Regions from separate parts of the Serratia sp. CoH_134_PS_4 genome, predicted to be linked through region 1. Evidence: predicted binding sites of a transcription regulator. Region 1 holds the regulator's gene; each other region holds the start of a gene.

Region 1 (3,852 bases):
GTGGTCAGCGCTAACATCGTGTAATGCAATTTATTGAATTTAAAGGTTATACGCGATATGGCTAATGTAGGCATTTTCTTTGGCAGCGACACTGGCAATACCGAAAACATTGCCAAGATGATCCAGAAAATTCTTAAGCAACAGTTTGGCGACGATGTTTGCGAAATTCACGACATCGCCAAAAGCAGCAAAGAAGACCTGGAAGGTTTCGATATTCTGTTGCTCGGTATCCCGACATGGTACTACGGCGAAGCCCAGTGTGACTGGGATGACTTCTTCCCAACGCTGGAAGAGATCGACTTCAACGGCAAGCTGGTTGCGCTGTTTGGCTGTGGCGACCAAGAAGACTATGCAGAATATTTCTGTGATGCGATGGGGACTATCCGCGACATCATTGAACCACGTGGCGCCGCCATTGTAGGCCACTGGCCAACCAAAGGTTACCACTTCGAAGCGTCGAAAGGCCTGGCGAGTGACAGCCACTTCATCGGTCTCGCCATTGACGAAGATCGCCAGCCAGAACTGACCAATGAACGTGTCGAAGGTTGGGTAAAACAAATCGTCGAAGAGTTGAGCCTGGCCGAGATCGTCGGGTAACGCCAAAGGTTGAACAAAAGCCCTGCAAAGTGCATAGTGTTGCCGGCAGGGCCGTCATCGGCAGTACGGATTACTGCAATAGAAGATACACATTTGTAACTTCTCACATCGTCAAGGTAGACTGAGATATCGGTTTATCCCATCCATCAAGACGTTGCGTGTGCAACATGCAATAGTGCAATTATATCTTTGTTAACAACCGGCGGTTTCTATTTAGGCCAACCGGTTCTATAATGAGACGCAATTAACACTTTGTGCCGACCGATGCCACAGGCGAGAACGCCTCAACTTGATTAGCATAGTAACAGGACTGAATCCGCATGACTGACAACAACACCGCATTGAAGAAGGCCGGCTTAAAAGTCACGCTTCCGCGACTCAAAATCCTGGAAGTACTGCAAAATCCGGAATGCCATCACGTCAGTGCGGAAGATCTGTACAAAAAACTGATAGATATGGGCGAAGAAATTGGCCTGGCTACGGTTTACCGCGTACTGAACCAATTTGATGATGCAGGCATTGTGACTCGTCACAACTTCGAAGGCGGCAAGTCCGTGTTCGAACTGACCCAGCAACATCATCACGACCACCTGATTTGCCTGGATTGTGGCAAAGTGATCGAATTCAGCGATGAATCTATCGAAGTGCGTCAGCGTGATATCGCCAAACAACACGGCATCAAGCTCACCAACCACAGCCTGTACCTGTACGGCCACTGTGAAACGGGTGACTGCCGCGAAGACGACACTCTGCACGACAAAAAATAATGCCCTTAACCGGCATTGAGAACCGCCTTAACGGCGGTTTTTTTATGCCTGAAGCAAATAGATAAAAAAATCCCCGGACAGGCCCGGGGAAAGATCATAGCTAAATGACAACAATTGCAGCGGCACTTCTCCACGGTACTTCTCACTTCCCACTTACACCCACTTCAACGTCAACTCCCCCGCCGACACGCGGATGAGTAAACTCGTTACAATGCATATTCAAGAAAGAGCAGCCGATCAAAAAACATTGCCTTGGCTTGGTCGAACACACCACGAATACGGAACCCCTTGTTCAAATACATTTTGCAGGCATCACTACTTTGCCAGACGCACAGCGCGATGTTTTTCGCCTGGCGTTGATCCGCCTGTAGCTGAATCAAGGCAAACATTTGGTTAAAATACCCCAGCCCCCGAAATTGGCTCTCAATCGCCAAGCTACAGACAAAATAATCGTCAGCGACACAGTGGCTTTGCACAAAGCTGTCGTAAGCCTCATCAAGAGGTTTCATTTCATCGCGATAAAGGTAGTCCGTGTCTATGGCATACAGTTCACTGACGGTCGCCGCATTGAAAAAACCGATAAACTCTCCGCGCCGATCGTAAGCCACGGTGATCAGATCCAGGTAAGGTTCGATATTTTGCGCCTGCTGCAAAGACACCAGATCCAGCCCAGCACGATTGCCAACGGAACAGTATTCCAGGTAGCTCGTGCTAAAAATCAGCTTTGCCATGCGGGTCTTATCCGCTTCACCCACCTGCCGTCCCGCCATGAAATGCAACGTTCCCCGCGGTTCAGGCGGCACAGCCTCCCCCACCCCCTGGGCAGAACGCCAGTAATGCCCAGCCGCTATCTGCCGCCGGTTGTCGGCAATCAGGTACTCCCCAAAAAGCTGGTTTACCCGATCAAGCCGCTGATCATGAGAAAGCACCGAATAGTAGTGGTAATGATCGATGTCGGACCGAATCTGCGCCGGATAGGCCATGCGAGGTACTTCATCAACGGTAAATATTTCCGCATAGCGTGCCAAATCCAGCGGCTGCTCAAGCTGCCAATCCAGATTTTCCAACCGGCTAACACATTGCTGGTAGCTCTGCTCTTCTTCTTGCGACAACGGTAGCCGCACATTGGTGATCACATCTTCCAGCAGCCGCATACCGCGAATACCGCAGGTTACCGCCTGTGGGGTTGCGTCATACAAAACACCATGCATCTGGCAAAAACGATCGTGGCTGAGGAAAGTACGTTCAATATGACGACTCCACAATTGGTAAAAAGGATCGAACAGCTTCCGTTCATAAATCGGATTTCTTTCCGGTACCTCACTGCTTTCCCCCGCATAAATTTGATCGAGCCCAGCTAACATCCTGCACAGCGCCATATCTCCCTTACGGCTGATGATCATTCCCGTTTCGTCGAGGAACAAATTCAACCAACTGACGTGGCTAACTTCACCTCCGGGCAGGAACTGAAGATAGTCCGGAACCTCAGGCTTGATCAGAAACAGTGTCGCCGCTCGGTGGGGAAGTGTGTCGATATCCATATACACGCCCCCCATCTCAATCAAAATCAAAAAGCGGAAGTAGTCGGACAGTGTGGCGTAATAGCGTTTATCATGGAGCTGATGGATAAACCCCAAACTATTACCGACTCTTCTTTGCGCCAGTTCACTCAACGAATGCACCTGCAGGCGATGGTTACCGGCATCGTACTCACCCAACTGGCCGCCATGCGTTTGGGGTGAGGCAATGAAACAGGCATCCTTTGCCAGCTGCTTTGCATCCCAAACCCATAACATGCCGACCCAGTCACGAGCCTCGCCACGACTCACCGCTTGTTGTGCATCCCCCCACTGAGAGATAACTTCTCGCGCGTCGTCAGGAATGGCTCCGCCCAACCAAATGCGGTGCAGCAATTGTTCCCCTGCGGCAAGTGGCCGCGTGGGCACGCAAAATAGTGAAGAACAGCGTGCGGCATCAAATAAATGCCCCTGCGCAGACAGCCATTCCCGTAGTTGATTCACCCCACGTTGATAACGCGCCTTTGCCGCTGGCGTAGCCTGACGTTGGCACTTCACGAATTCAAACTTCAAATCGCTTAGCCGCGCCTCATATTCAGCCCGAAACAGATCATCCTGCAGGGCGCCAAAATGCCCGTTGTTAAGCGCCATCGGCAGCCATCCTTATTAATGGACCATAACCCTGCGGATTTTTGCTCTGCCAAGACCAGGCATCACATACCATTTTTTCCAGGCTGCGCTTGGCTTGCCAACCCAGCTTTTCCGCAGCCAACGACGGATCGGACCAACACTCGGCGATGTCACCCGCACGTCGGGGATTAAATTGGTAGGCGATCTTGAATCCACAGGCACGTTCGAACGCCTGAATAATTTCCAGTACCGAGTAACCCTTGCCCGTGCCCAGGTTATAGACGTTAAAACCTGGCTGCAGGTTATCCAGCGCTTTCAAATGCCCTTCAGCCAGATCCATA
Region 2 (3,852 bases), on a different contig from region 1:
TCAGCGAGGTCAAAGCACAAAAGGTGATCGTCAGTGAAGCTGGCGCTTCGGTGTACTCCGCTTCCGAGCTGGCGGCGCTGGAGTTCCCTAACCTTGACGTTTCGCTGCGTGGTGCCGTCTCCATCGCCCGCCGTCTGCAAGACCCCCTCGCCGAACTGGTAAAAATCGACCCGAAATCCATCGGTGTCGGCCAGTATCAACACGATGTCAGCCAAAGCCAATTGGCGAAAAAGCTGGACTCCGTTGTTGAAGACTGTGTAAACGCCGTCGGTGTCGATCTGAATACTGCCTCCGTGCCGCTGCTGACCCGTGTGGCTGGCCTGACACGCATGATGGCGCAAAACATCGTTACCTGGCGTGATGAGAACGGCCGCTTCAGTAACCGTGAACAACTGTTAAAGGTCAGCCGTCTGGGGCCAAAAGCCTTTGAGCAGTGCGCTGGCTTCCTGCGCATCAACCACGGCGATAACCCTCTGGATGCCTCAACGGTTCACCCGGAAACCTACCCCGTGGTCGAACGCATTCTGGCCGCCACCCAGCAAGCGCTTCAAGATCTGATGGGCAACCCGACTGCCGTACGTAACCTGAAAGCCGGCGACTTCACCGATGAGAAGTTCGGTGTGCCGACGGTAACCGACATCCTGAAAGAGCTGGAGAAGCCGGGCCGCGACCCGCGTCCTGAATTCAAAACGGCGACCTTTGCCGACGGCGTTGAAACCCTCAATGACCTACAGCCGGGAATGATTCTGGAAGGTTCGGTCACTAACGTCACCAACTTCGGTGCCTTTGTCGATATTGGCGTTCACCAGGATGGCCTGGTGCACATCTCCTCACTGGCGGACAAGTTTGTCGAAGATCCACATACCGTGGTGAAAGCCGGCGACATCGTTAAAGTGAAGGTGATGGACGTTGACCTGCAGCGCAAACGTATCGCGCTGAGCATGCGTCTGGATGAGCAACCGGGCGAAGGGTCTCCGCGCCGGGGCGGCAATACCGCACCGGCCAAAGACAATGCAACCCGTGCACCGGCTAATAAGGCCAAGCCGCGTGGCGGCAACACACCTGCGGGCAACAGCGCAATGGGTGATGCACTGGCGGCAGCATTTGGCAAAAAAGGCTAAAGACGCCGCAAATTTGAACGACCAAAGGTACCAAGGGCGGAGTTAACTCCGCCCTTTCCCGCAAAAATATCCCCCAGCCTTTTTTGACCCGCCTCAATAAAGCTGCAATTTTTTTGATCTTCCCGGCGGAAATAATATTCGGGTGCATTACGCCATAAAAGAGGGGTGAATAGCCATTTGTTAACATCGTTATTAACACCGCGTTCTCATTTCAGTATTTCCCTGCGAAACACAAATGGTTACTGCTCGTATTCAGCCCGAGAAATGTTGCCAAATAAATACGGATTTTGACGCTGTCGGATCAAAGCTGCCGAATCTGTCGCTAATTTTTTCAAAGTAGAAAAAAACGCTGCAATTACGTAACTGATTTAACTCGCCATTCGCATTTGCACCCCACGAAACCGGGTGATAAAAGAGTCCTGCCAGGCAACCCTGAGCGCTAAATGTGATCGCTACAACCTTTGGTTACCAATACCCCTATTTTTTGTATTGAATACGATAATTATTCTCACTATTATTATTTTGCGTGTTCACTGCATAGCCTCATGGATTGAAAACGTCGGTAACCCTGTGTGGTTACTGCGGCATTTCCTTTAGAACGTTCTTTTATCATCACCAGCCCAATAACAAGGGCTCAGAGAAGGTTATATGCATCTTCTGCCTAAACGGTCATATAAGATTGCCGGCTTCGCTACTGACATTGGCCCCGCTTATCGCCAGAAACTTCTCTCACTCGGCATGCTACCGGGGTCGTCATTTGAGGTCGTCCGCGTCGCGCCATTGGGCGACCCGATAGAAATCAAAACTCGCCGCGTCAGCCTGGTGCTGCGTAGAAAGGATCTGGCCTTGATTCTGCTCGACGGCCAATCCTGATCCTGAGCCATTTTGCCTTGGCCATGCGCATCGCCTGGCCCCATTTCCATTGACTGATATCACGCTAAATTATGAAAAAACTCACTATTGGCTTAATAGGCAACCCCAACTCCGGTAAGACTACGCTGTTCAACCAGCTTACCGGGGCGCGCCAGCGGGTCGGTAACTGGGCAGGCGTGACGGTAGAGCGTAAAGAGGGCCTGTTCACTACACCACAGTCACAGGTCAAACTGGTTGATCTTCCCGGTACCTACTCTCTGACCACCATCTCGGAACAAACCTCACTCGATGAGCAAATCGCCTGCCACTACATTCTCAGTGGCGACGCCGATTTGCTGATCAACGTGGTCGATGCGTCCAACCTGGAGCGTAACCTGTACCTGACGCTGCAACTGTTGGAACTGGGTATTCCCTGCATTGTCGCGCTGAATATGTTGGATATCGCCCGAAGCCAAAAGATTGAGATTGATATCGCTGCGCTGTCTGCCCGCCTTGGCTGCCCAGTGGTACCGCTGGTGTCCACCAAAGCCGACGGCATTGGTGTGCTCAAGCAAATGATCGACAATCATCAGTTCAACGAATTAAAAGCGCTGGTGAACTACCCGCAGCTCCTGCTAAAAGAAGTGGCAACGCTGACCGATGCCATGCCGCAAACCCTTCCAAACGAGCAACGCCGTTGGTTGGCCCTGCAAATGCTGGAAGGCGATATCTACAGTCATACCTTAGCCGGTCCTGCGGCTGCACTGCTGCCGGCCGCTCGGCAGGCGCTCCAACAGCAACATCAGGAAGACCCAGCACTGGTAATAGCCGATGCGCGTTATCAGTCGATTGCCTCCCTGTGTGACGCGGTCAGCAACTCACAACACGCCATGCCGAACCGCCTGACCGAAGCATTGGACAAGGTGATCCTGAATCGCTGGCTGGGCGTGCCTATCTTCCTGCTGGTGATGTATTTAATGTTCCTGCTGGCGATTAACCTCGGCGGCGCCCTGCAGCCGATTTTCGATATCGGCTCGGCAGCGATCTTTATCCAGGGCATTCAATGGCTGGGTTACACCCTGCATTTCCCTGAATGGCTGACCATTTTCCTGGCTCAGGGCGTCGGCGGCGGTATCAACACCGTGCTGCCACTGGTGCCGCAAATCGGCATGATGTACCTGTTCCTGTCTTTCCTCGAGGATTCCGGCTATATGGCACGGGCGGCATTCGTGATGGACCGCTTGATGCAAGCGCTCGGGCTGCCGGGCAAATCTTTCGTCCCCCTGATTGTCGGCTTCGGCTGCAACGTGCCATCCATCATGGGTGCCCGTACGTTGGATGCGCAGCGGGAGCGTTTAATTACCATCATGATGGCCCCGTTCATGTCCTGCGGTGCCCGATTGGCGATCTTCGCCGTGTTTGCTGCCGCCTTCTTTGGTCAGGACGGCGCAGGCGTGGTGTTCTCACTGTACATGCTCGGCATTGTGGTCGCGATCCTCACCGGGTTGGTGCTCAAATACACCATCATGCGTGGGGAAGCGTCTCCCTTCGTCATGGAACTGCCGGTTTACCATGTCCCACACTTGAAGAGCCTGCTATTGCAGACCTGGCAACGCCTGAAAGGCTTCGTGCTGCGCGCAGGTAAAGTGATCGTGATTGCCAGTATCTTCATTGGCGGCTTGAACAGCTTTTCGTTCAGCGGCAAGCCGGTAGATGACATCAATGATTCCGCGTTGGCGTCGGTATCCAAGGTGCTGACACCGCTGCTGCAGCCAATGGGCGTACATAACGATAACTGGCAGGCCACCGTCGGTCTGGTGACCGGTGCTATGGCAAAAGAAGTCGTGGTCGGCACATTGAACACCCTGTACACCGCCGA
Region 3 (3,852 bases), on a different contig from region 1:
ACCATTTGCATGAAGGGTTGCTGGGCAGGCACTTCTCTTTGCCGGGTAATCTCCGGCAAAGCGTCCTGTGGGGATGTCACGCTGGCCAAAAAGGCATCGCGTTCAAACCATTGGGTGCGCTGGGGAATAAACAGCGCTGAGGGTTGATGAGTGTCAAAAGGGATCGCACCGCACAAAACCGGGTTCTTAACTCCCGCCAGTTTGGCCTCGGCAAACGCATGCTGCACCGCCTGTTGGAATTCGCCATTCAATTGGTCGCCATCCAGGGCCGGCAGCGTGATTTTGGCGAAGCAGCCTTGCGTGCTCAGGCTACGGAAAGGAGAGGTAAAGAAAAAGCCGGAAGTCGGCGACACACCTGCGACAGGCTGTTCGCTGCCCTTGCTTTGTGGCTTCTTCTGCCCGGTACCCTTTGCTGTCACACTCATCGGTTCTCCCTTTCGTATCATTAACAATAACCTGTATAATAATGATTATCATTTGTATTGAATCGCGTTAAATTACCCTCGTGAATATGCTATGTCAATAAATGTAAACAGTTCTTCCAATCATAATCATGATATAAAACCAGCAGCTTTAATTATATAAATGATAAGTATTACTATTTAACGTCTGAGGAATGCTTTATGAAGAAGAATCTGCTCATCAGCCTGGCGCTATTTGGCATGATGGCTATCGGTGCAGCCCATGCCGCAGACGCTGGCTGGCCGCGTAAAATTGAAACGTCACACGGCGTGGTGACGCTCGCACAGCCCCCTGCCCGTATCGTTTCCACCAGCGTTACCGTTACCGGCACCCTGTTGGCGATCGACGCGCCGGTGGTCGCCAGTGGTGCCACTACGCCCGGCAGCCGTCTGGCTGATTCACAGGGCTTCTTCCACCAGTGGAGCGCTATTGCGGCGCAACGCGGCGTTAAACGCCTGTACATTGGTGAACCCAACGCCGAGGCCATCGCCGGTGAAGCCCCGGACCTGATCATTATTTCAGCAACCGGTGCCGATTCCGCCCTGCGCTTGTACGATCAACTCTCCGCCATTGCCCCGGTGTTGGTCGTCAATTACGACGACAAAAGCTGGCAGGCGTTGGCGACTCAATTGGGTCAGGCCACTGGGCACGAAGCCCAGGCACAAAAAGTCGTCAGTGATTTCGATGCCCGCGAGAAATCGCTGAAACAGCGTATGACCCTGCCGGAACAACCCGTCTCCGCCTTGGTATTCAGCGCCGACGGTAAGTCTGCCAATCTATGGACCGCTGAATCTTCCCAGGGCCAAATGCTCAAGCAGCTTGGTTTTACGCTGGCCGTCCCACCCGCCAAGCTGAACAACAGCCGCAGCATGGGAATGCGCAAAGACATTATTCAACTTAGTGGAGAGAACCTGGCGGAAGGCCTGAACGGCCAGACGCTGATGCTATTTGCCAACAACGACAGTGACGCGCAGCGGCTGATGGCGAATCCTTTCCTGGCTCATCTGCCGGCAGTGCAACACAAGCGGGTTTATGCTCTGGGGAATGATACTTTCCGACTGGATTATTACAGCGCCAGCAATCTGCTGACGCTGTTGGAAAAACAGTTTATTTCTCAGTAGATTCTGCGGCGGGCTGGAGATCATTTTCTTGCCCGCCACTGCCAACCTGACGCAAACCACGCATCGCGAAAGCCAGCACTACGCCGAGTACCGCAACACCAAAACCAAAGCTGGTTGATGTCATCGCCGGCAGCATAAACGCCCCCATCGCCCCCAACAGCAACGCACCCAGTGCATCCCCTACCACGTTTTGCGCCGTCCACAAGCCATTAATACGCCCAAGGAACGCATCTGGCGTCAGGTTCTGGATCAACCCATACTGCAACAGTGAGTTCAACGCACTCAGGTAACCGAAAACCACCAGGAAAAACAGCGCCAGGCCATACCACGGCATGAGACCGAACAGACCAATGGCAATAAAGGCGCCAATCGCCGTCATCAGCATCATCCAACCCGGACGTGCAACCTGGGCAACTCGCCCACTGGTGAAAGCCCCTATCGCCGCACCCAGTGGGACAGCAGAGTACATAAAGCCCAATTGTGCTGCGCTGACATGCCACATGCCGGACATGGCCGGATACAGTACTCGCACTGCACTGGCCATGGTCAGCAATGCGCCGATCAGCGCCACCATACCGATCACCCGGTTGCGGAACAGGAAGCCGAAACCGCCGGCGAGCGCACGCAGCGGGTGCTCACGCGGCTGCGGTGGCGGCAACAGCTGAGGCAGACGCAGTAAAGGGATCAACGTCAGCAAGGTACCAAACGCCGCCAAACCGTAGTTCCACGTCACACCGGCATTGGCGATCACCAAACCCCCGATCGCCGGAGAAAGGATTGAGCCAAAGCGGACGGTCAACATGCTGATAGCCCCGGCCTGCACGATATTTTCACGCCCTACCAGCGCGGGCGTTGCCGCCAACAGTGCCGTAACGCCGACCGCACCAAAGAAACCGTCCCAGACCGCCAACAGATAAATCAGCGTCAATGAAGGTGCTGGCAACGCGGCGTTCAGACACAGACCGATAAAACCAATGCCGCAAGTGGAGCGCGCAAACAAAATCAGACGGCGACGTTCGTAGCGATCGGCCAGTACACCGCCCATCAGCAACCCGGCAAACATGCCGCTACCTGCCAGCGTTACGGACAACCCGACCAACAACGTCGATCCGGTCAAGGCTTGAATCTGAACCGGGATCGCAATGGCCATCAATCCCAGTGCGAGAATGGAAATAAAGCGCGCACAGAATACGGCGCGAAAAGCGCCATTGGTCTTAAGCAGGCCAAAATCAAGCAAAATAGAGGGCTTACTCATCAGCTTTCTCACCACAACTAAAGAAAAGGGGCAGCGTCTATAGCCAAAATAATTGGTGTTGCATCAAGGCGGCAAGCGCGAGCATCCCCAGGGTGCTTACTCAAGTAAGCCACCAGGCCAGCGCTCGCAGCCAACACAGATGCAGCTTCAAGAATGAAGGGTATGTGCTGCAATAGCGAAGGAACTCATGGTACCATAGATGAAAACAATCAATAATGATAATAAATATCATTTATATTCAATTAAATAATGGATTGTTATGTTACGGATTACACGCCATTGCACACAGCCCGTTCCCACCTCTGGGGGGCGTCACCTTGGGGGCACTCCCCGTTCATTTCGCCGCAGGCTGTTTGGTCTGCTGATTGCTCTTTTCGCACTGTTGGTCATCATGCTGCTCAGCCTGTCGCTTGGCGCCAAGTCTATTCCCTTTGATACGGTCATCCAGGCGCTGAATGGGCAATGCAGCGGGGCGGATTGCACCATCATTACCAATGCCAGGCTGCCACGCACGCTGGTTGGCGTGTTGGCGGGTATCGCATTGGGTCTGTCTGGGGTACTGATGCAAACCCTCACCCGCAATCCGCTGGCCGATCCCGGTATTCTTGGCGTTAACGCCGGTGCAGGCTTTGCCGTAGTGCTGGGTATCACCTTCTTTGGTGCCGCCAACATCAGCCAATATCTGTGGTTCGCCTTTGCCGGTGCGATGTTTGCCGCGCTGCTTGTCGCACTGATCGGTGCTCTGGGTGGCAGCAGTTTGAACCCGGTGCGCCTGACGCTAGCCGGGGTCGCAATGGCGGCGGTGCTTGAGGGCCTGACCTCTGGGATTTCCCTGTTAAACCCGCTGGTGTTCGATCAGCTGCGTTTTTGGCAGGCCGGTTCTCTGGATATTCAAAATATGCAGGTGGTGCGTACCGTCGCCCTGCCGATCTTATTGGGTACGCTGATTACGCTGTGGATGAGTAAGTCGCTCAATAGCCTGAGCATGGGCAATGAATTGGCTACCGCACTGGG
Region 4 (3,852 bases), on a different contig from region 1:
TCTGGTGGTTGAAGCCGCGGTTGGCATCCGCACGGCGTGAAACAATTCCCGTGGCGGTGTCGATCGCCGTGGCACGCACTTCGTTGCTGTCGTAGCGACGTTGCATCCAGGCATAGTTGAAACGGGTGGTCCAGGTGCTGTCCAGTGCGTAGTCATAATGTGCGTTGAGGCGTTTGTTTTTGCCCCATGCGTGGTTGGCATAATCGTCCAGCCGGCGGTTATAAGGAATATCGACAGGCTTGCCATTGATAAAGGCGGTGCCACGGTCATAAGGAATATCGTATTTGTATTCGCTGTAGGCAATGTTGAATGATGCTTTATCGCCAAACCAACTGAGTGACGGTGCAATCAGCGTATGCTCATCGGTGCCAAAATTGCGCCAGTAATCTTCGTGTTGACGCTCGGCAATAAAACGAAAAGCAAAACCGTTGCCGAGTGGCCCGGTGACGTCGACCGTGCCGCTGCCGCCACCAAAACTGTTAGTGGCACCGCTGAGGCGGGTGTTCCAGTCGTATTGCGGTTTTTTACTGATGAGGTTAATGATGCCGCCAGGGCTGAGAATGCCATACAGCAACGACGCCGAGCCTTTAAGCACCTCAACGCGGTCAGTGGTGGCGTCCATGCTCAAGCCCTGATTACTACGAACGCCGTCGATGAATACTGAACCGTCCGAGTTAACACCAAAACCACGTTTGACAAACCCGTCTTCAGTGCCGCCCAGCGTATTACCCTGTGTCACGCCACTGACGAATTTCATGGCATCGTTGACGCTTTTGACCTGGAAGTCGTTAATGACGTCAGGTGTGACAACGCTGACAGATTGCGGCACTTCGCTGAGTGGGGTGTTGGTTTTGCTGGCGGTGGACGCGCTATCCGTGCTGTAGCCCGCTGCCGGCAAGGAGCTGGTTGTGACGGTGAGCGACTCGTCCTCTGCCTGGGCGGCGGCCACAGGCAGTGCCGGTAAGACGCTGACAAGCAGGGGAATTGAACGAAAAACCTGACATTTTTTTGTTTTATTCAGACGATGACTTTCTACCTGGTGCATACAATTCCATATCAAATTAATAAATAATAACAATTATCATTTTTATTATAATTTGCATATGCACGATTTGAATAGTGAATGTTTGTCTGATTGGGGGAAACGCGATCCTGGAGCTTTGCAGCCAAAACCGCGCGCTACGCTTTTGCGCTGTGGTGAAGCGCAATTTGGCCTCGTTTAACACGACGCGCCACAGGCGAGGGAGCATGGGAATTCGGCAACCACATAACGCTACAGATTGATACATAATAGTATTTTTAAAGCGTTAATTAACGGGTGCCAACCCCGCTAAAAGTGGCAATAATATGAGTCTGGCTGCGCGTTTTACGTGCACCGTCAGGCATGGCAGACGGGCTATCCGTTGCCATTATGCAGGCTAGATTTTATCCGTATTCTTCGCAAGCCTCTGGAAGCAAGATGCACACCACCGAGTTATCTGGCGCGACAAAATTACAGCATGCAGTGATCGTTCTTTTGCTGGTGTTTGCAACCTGTATCTTTGGCATTGAAAGCCGACCTACCGGCCTTTTGGCGACATTTTGGCCGACCAATGCCGTGTTGCTGGCCGTTCTGGTGCGTTACCCTAAACTCGCCAGCCCTGTGGGGTGGGCGATGGCCATGCTGGGTTATTTGGCAGCCGATTTACTCACCGGCAGTACGCTGGGCAAAGCCCTATTGCTCAATGGGGCCAATATGGCGGGTGTGGCGGTCGGATATTATCTGTTTATGCTTTTGCCGCCTCAAATTCGAGCCCTGGAACGTACCTCGTCCAGTATTTATCTGTTTGCTATCTGCCTGGCGAGTGCGACCGCAACGGGGTTACTGGGTGCAGGGGCTTCAGTGTTGCTGTTCGGTCGTCAATATCTGCCTTCATTGGCGCTGTGGTTGTCTTCTGAGTTCACCAATTATATTACGTTAATGCCGTTTATTCTGGCTTTACCGGCAGACTGGAAAGGGTATTTGCGCAGCATTACGCAGGCAGTGACCTTGCGCAGTCAGTGGTACAACATCTGCACAAAGGTCGCCGTGTTAATCCTGCTGACGATGGCCTGTATCTGCAGCGTCGTGATTGGCGGCCCCGGCGCGGTGATTTTCCCCATGCCAATCCTGCTGTGGCTGGCGATGACGTTTTCGCTGTTCAGTACGATGATTGCCGTGTTGGCCTATGTATTGTGGTGCCATCTGGCGATTGATCTGGGGCTGATCGCTATTAATCTCGACATGACGATATTGCAAAATACGGTGTCGATGCGGTTGGGCGTGGCGCTTTTGGCGCTGGGGCCGATCGCTGTCGCCAGCATGAATTTTGCCCGAAATGCACTGCTGCGCAGGTTAGAGCACGTAGCGAACCACGATGCGCTGACCCACGTATTAACCCGCAACGCCTTTATGCAGCGTGGCACGCGCCTGGTTAGCCAAAAAGGGGAACGGGTCTGCATTATGATGCTGGATATCGACTATTTTAAATCGATCAATGACCGTTTTGGCCACGCTGGCGGCGATGTGGCGTTGTTGTCCTTTACCCGCGCCATCATGGGGGACCTACGCGAGCACGATCTCTTTGGCCGTATGGGGGGAGAGGAGTTCGCGATCGTGGCGCCGATCGAACAACCGCAAGATGCGATGTCGCTGGCTGAGCGCTTACGTCGACGAATTGAAATTGAATCTATCACCATGCCAGCCGGTAACCATTTGCAAATCACGGTGAGCATCGGCATGGTTACCTGCATTGGCGGTTCCGAACAGAATCTTGACAACCTGTTGAAAATCGCGGACTTAGCAGTATACAAAGCCAAAAACAGTGGCCGGAACCGGGTCGCAACGCCAGAGTTACTCCCTCGAAACACCCCCGACCTTTGAGCCCTCTGCGGTGTAAATGGTTGCCCCCGCCAATGGCGTCTAAAATGGAAGAGGGCGTAGGCAGCTCCGTCTGCGCCACACCGACTGTCGAACAGACAAGAGGAATCTCCGATGAAATATGTTGAAGGTTTTGTGGTGGCGGTACCCGCCGCCAATAAGGAGGCGTACCAAAAACTGGCCGCCGCAACGGCCCCCCTGTTTAAAGAGTTCGGTGCCACGCGGATCGTCGAATGCTGGGGTAATGATATCCCCGATGGCAAACTCACCGATTTTCGTGGTGCGGTTAAGGCTGAAGCTGATGAAGTTGTGGTATTCAGTTGGATCGAATACCCGTCTAAGGCCGTACGCGATGAGGCGAATCAGAAGATGATGACCGACCCGCGTATGAAAGCGTTGGGCGAAAAAATGCCGTTTGACGGCAAGCGAATGATCTTCGGCGGCTTCGAATCTATCCTGGACCAATAGCGGAGGGGATATTGTGAAAATAACCCAACACTTGTGGTTTGAGAAAGACATGGATGCAGCACTACGCTGTTACATCGATCTGATCCCCGGTTCTTCCCTAACCTGGCACTCCACATTGCCTGCCGACACCCCCAGCGGCCCGGCAGGCAGCGTAAAACTGGCGGCTTTTACGCTGGGTGACCAGCGGTATGCAGCGATTGAAGCGGGCCCTTTGGATCCGTTCAACCACAGTTTCTCCATTATGGTCGAATGTGCAGATCAGGCGGAGGTTGATCGCCTGTGGGATGCGTTGAGCGACGGCGGTCGTGTTGAGCAATGCGGTTGGTTGCGCGATCGCTGGGGGTTGAGTTGGCAGATTGTTCCCAAGCGACTGACAGAGCTGATGAACGATCCCGATGCCATGAAGGTAAGAAGGGTAACCGAGGCGATGCTGCAGATGGTCAAACTGGATGTTGCGGCGTTAGAGGCGGCAGCTCGCGGATAAC

The links. Region 1 encodes Fur, which represses iron uptake genes when iron is present. Its sites were predicted from a motif close to ATAATAATGAGAACNACTATCAA; they were not measured.
Region 2: the regulator Fur is predicted to act here: its motif matches at 1,617-1,639, upstream of feoA (ferrous iron transporter A).
Region 3: the regulator Fur is predicted to act here: its motif matches at 3,054-3,076, upstream of fepD (Fe(3+)-siderophore ABC transporter permease).
Region 4: the regulator Fur is predicted to act here: its motif matches at 1,069-1,091, upstream of AC2FCQ_RS02480 (TonB-dependent siderophore receptor).

The regions. Positions count from the first base shown of each region.
Region 1 covers NZ_JBXWKI010000004.1:45,781-49,632, forward strand. The annotation lists gene fldA (flavodoxin FldA) at 58-597, shown strand; gene fur (ferric iron uptake transcriptional regulator) at 918-1,364, shown strand; gene AC2FCQ_RS08560 (glycosyltransferase) at 1,571-3,532, opposite strand; gene galE (UDP-glucose 4-epimerase GalE) at 3,522-3,852, opposite strand, start outside.
Region 2 covers NZ_JBXWKI010000009.1:94,224-98,075, forward strand. The annotation lists gene AC2FCQ_RS15540 (Tex family protein) at 1-1,121, shown strand, start outside; gene feoA (ferrous iron transporter A) at 1,770-1,994, shown strand; gene feoB (Fe(2+) transporter permease subunit FeoB) at 2,066-3,852, shown strand, end outside.
Region 3 covers NZ_JBXWKI010000002.1:282,983-286,834, forward strand. The annotation lists gene AC2FCQ_RS06640 (isochorismate synthase) at 1-425, opposite strand, end outside; gene fepB (Fe2+-enterobactin ABC transporter substrate-binding protein) at 624-1,583, shown strand; gene entS (enterobactin transporter EntS) at 1,570-2,838, opposite strand; gene fepD (Fe(3+)-siderophore ABC transporter permease) at 3,098-3,852, shown strand, end outside.
Region 4 covers NZ_JBXWKI010000001.1:528,472-532,323, forward strand. The annotation lists gene AC2FCQ_RS02480 (TonB-dependent siderophore receptor) at 1-1,045, opposite strand, end outside; gene AC2FCQ_RS02485 (GGDEF domain-containing protein) at 1,460-2,902, shown strand; gene AC2FCQ_RS02490 (DUF1428 domain-containing protein) at 3,014-3,367, shown strand; gene AC2FCQ_RS02495 (VOC family protein) at 3,381-3,851, shown strand.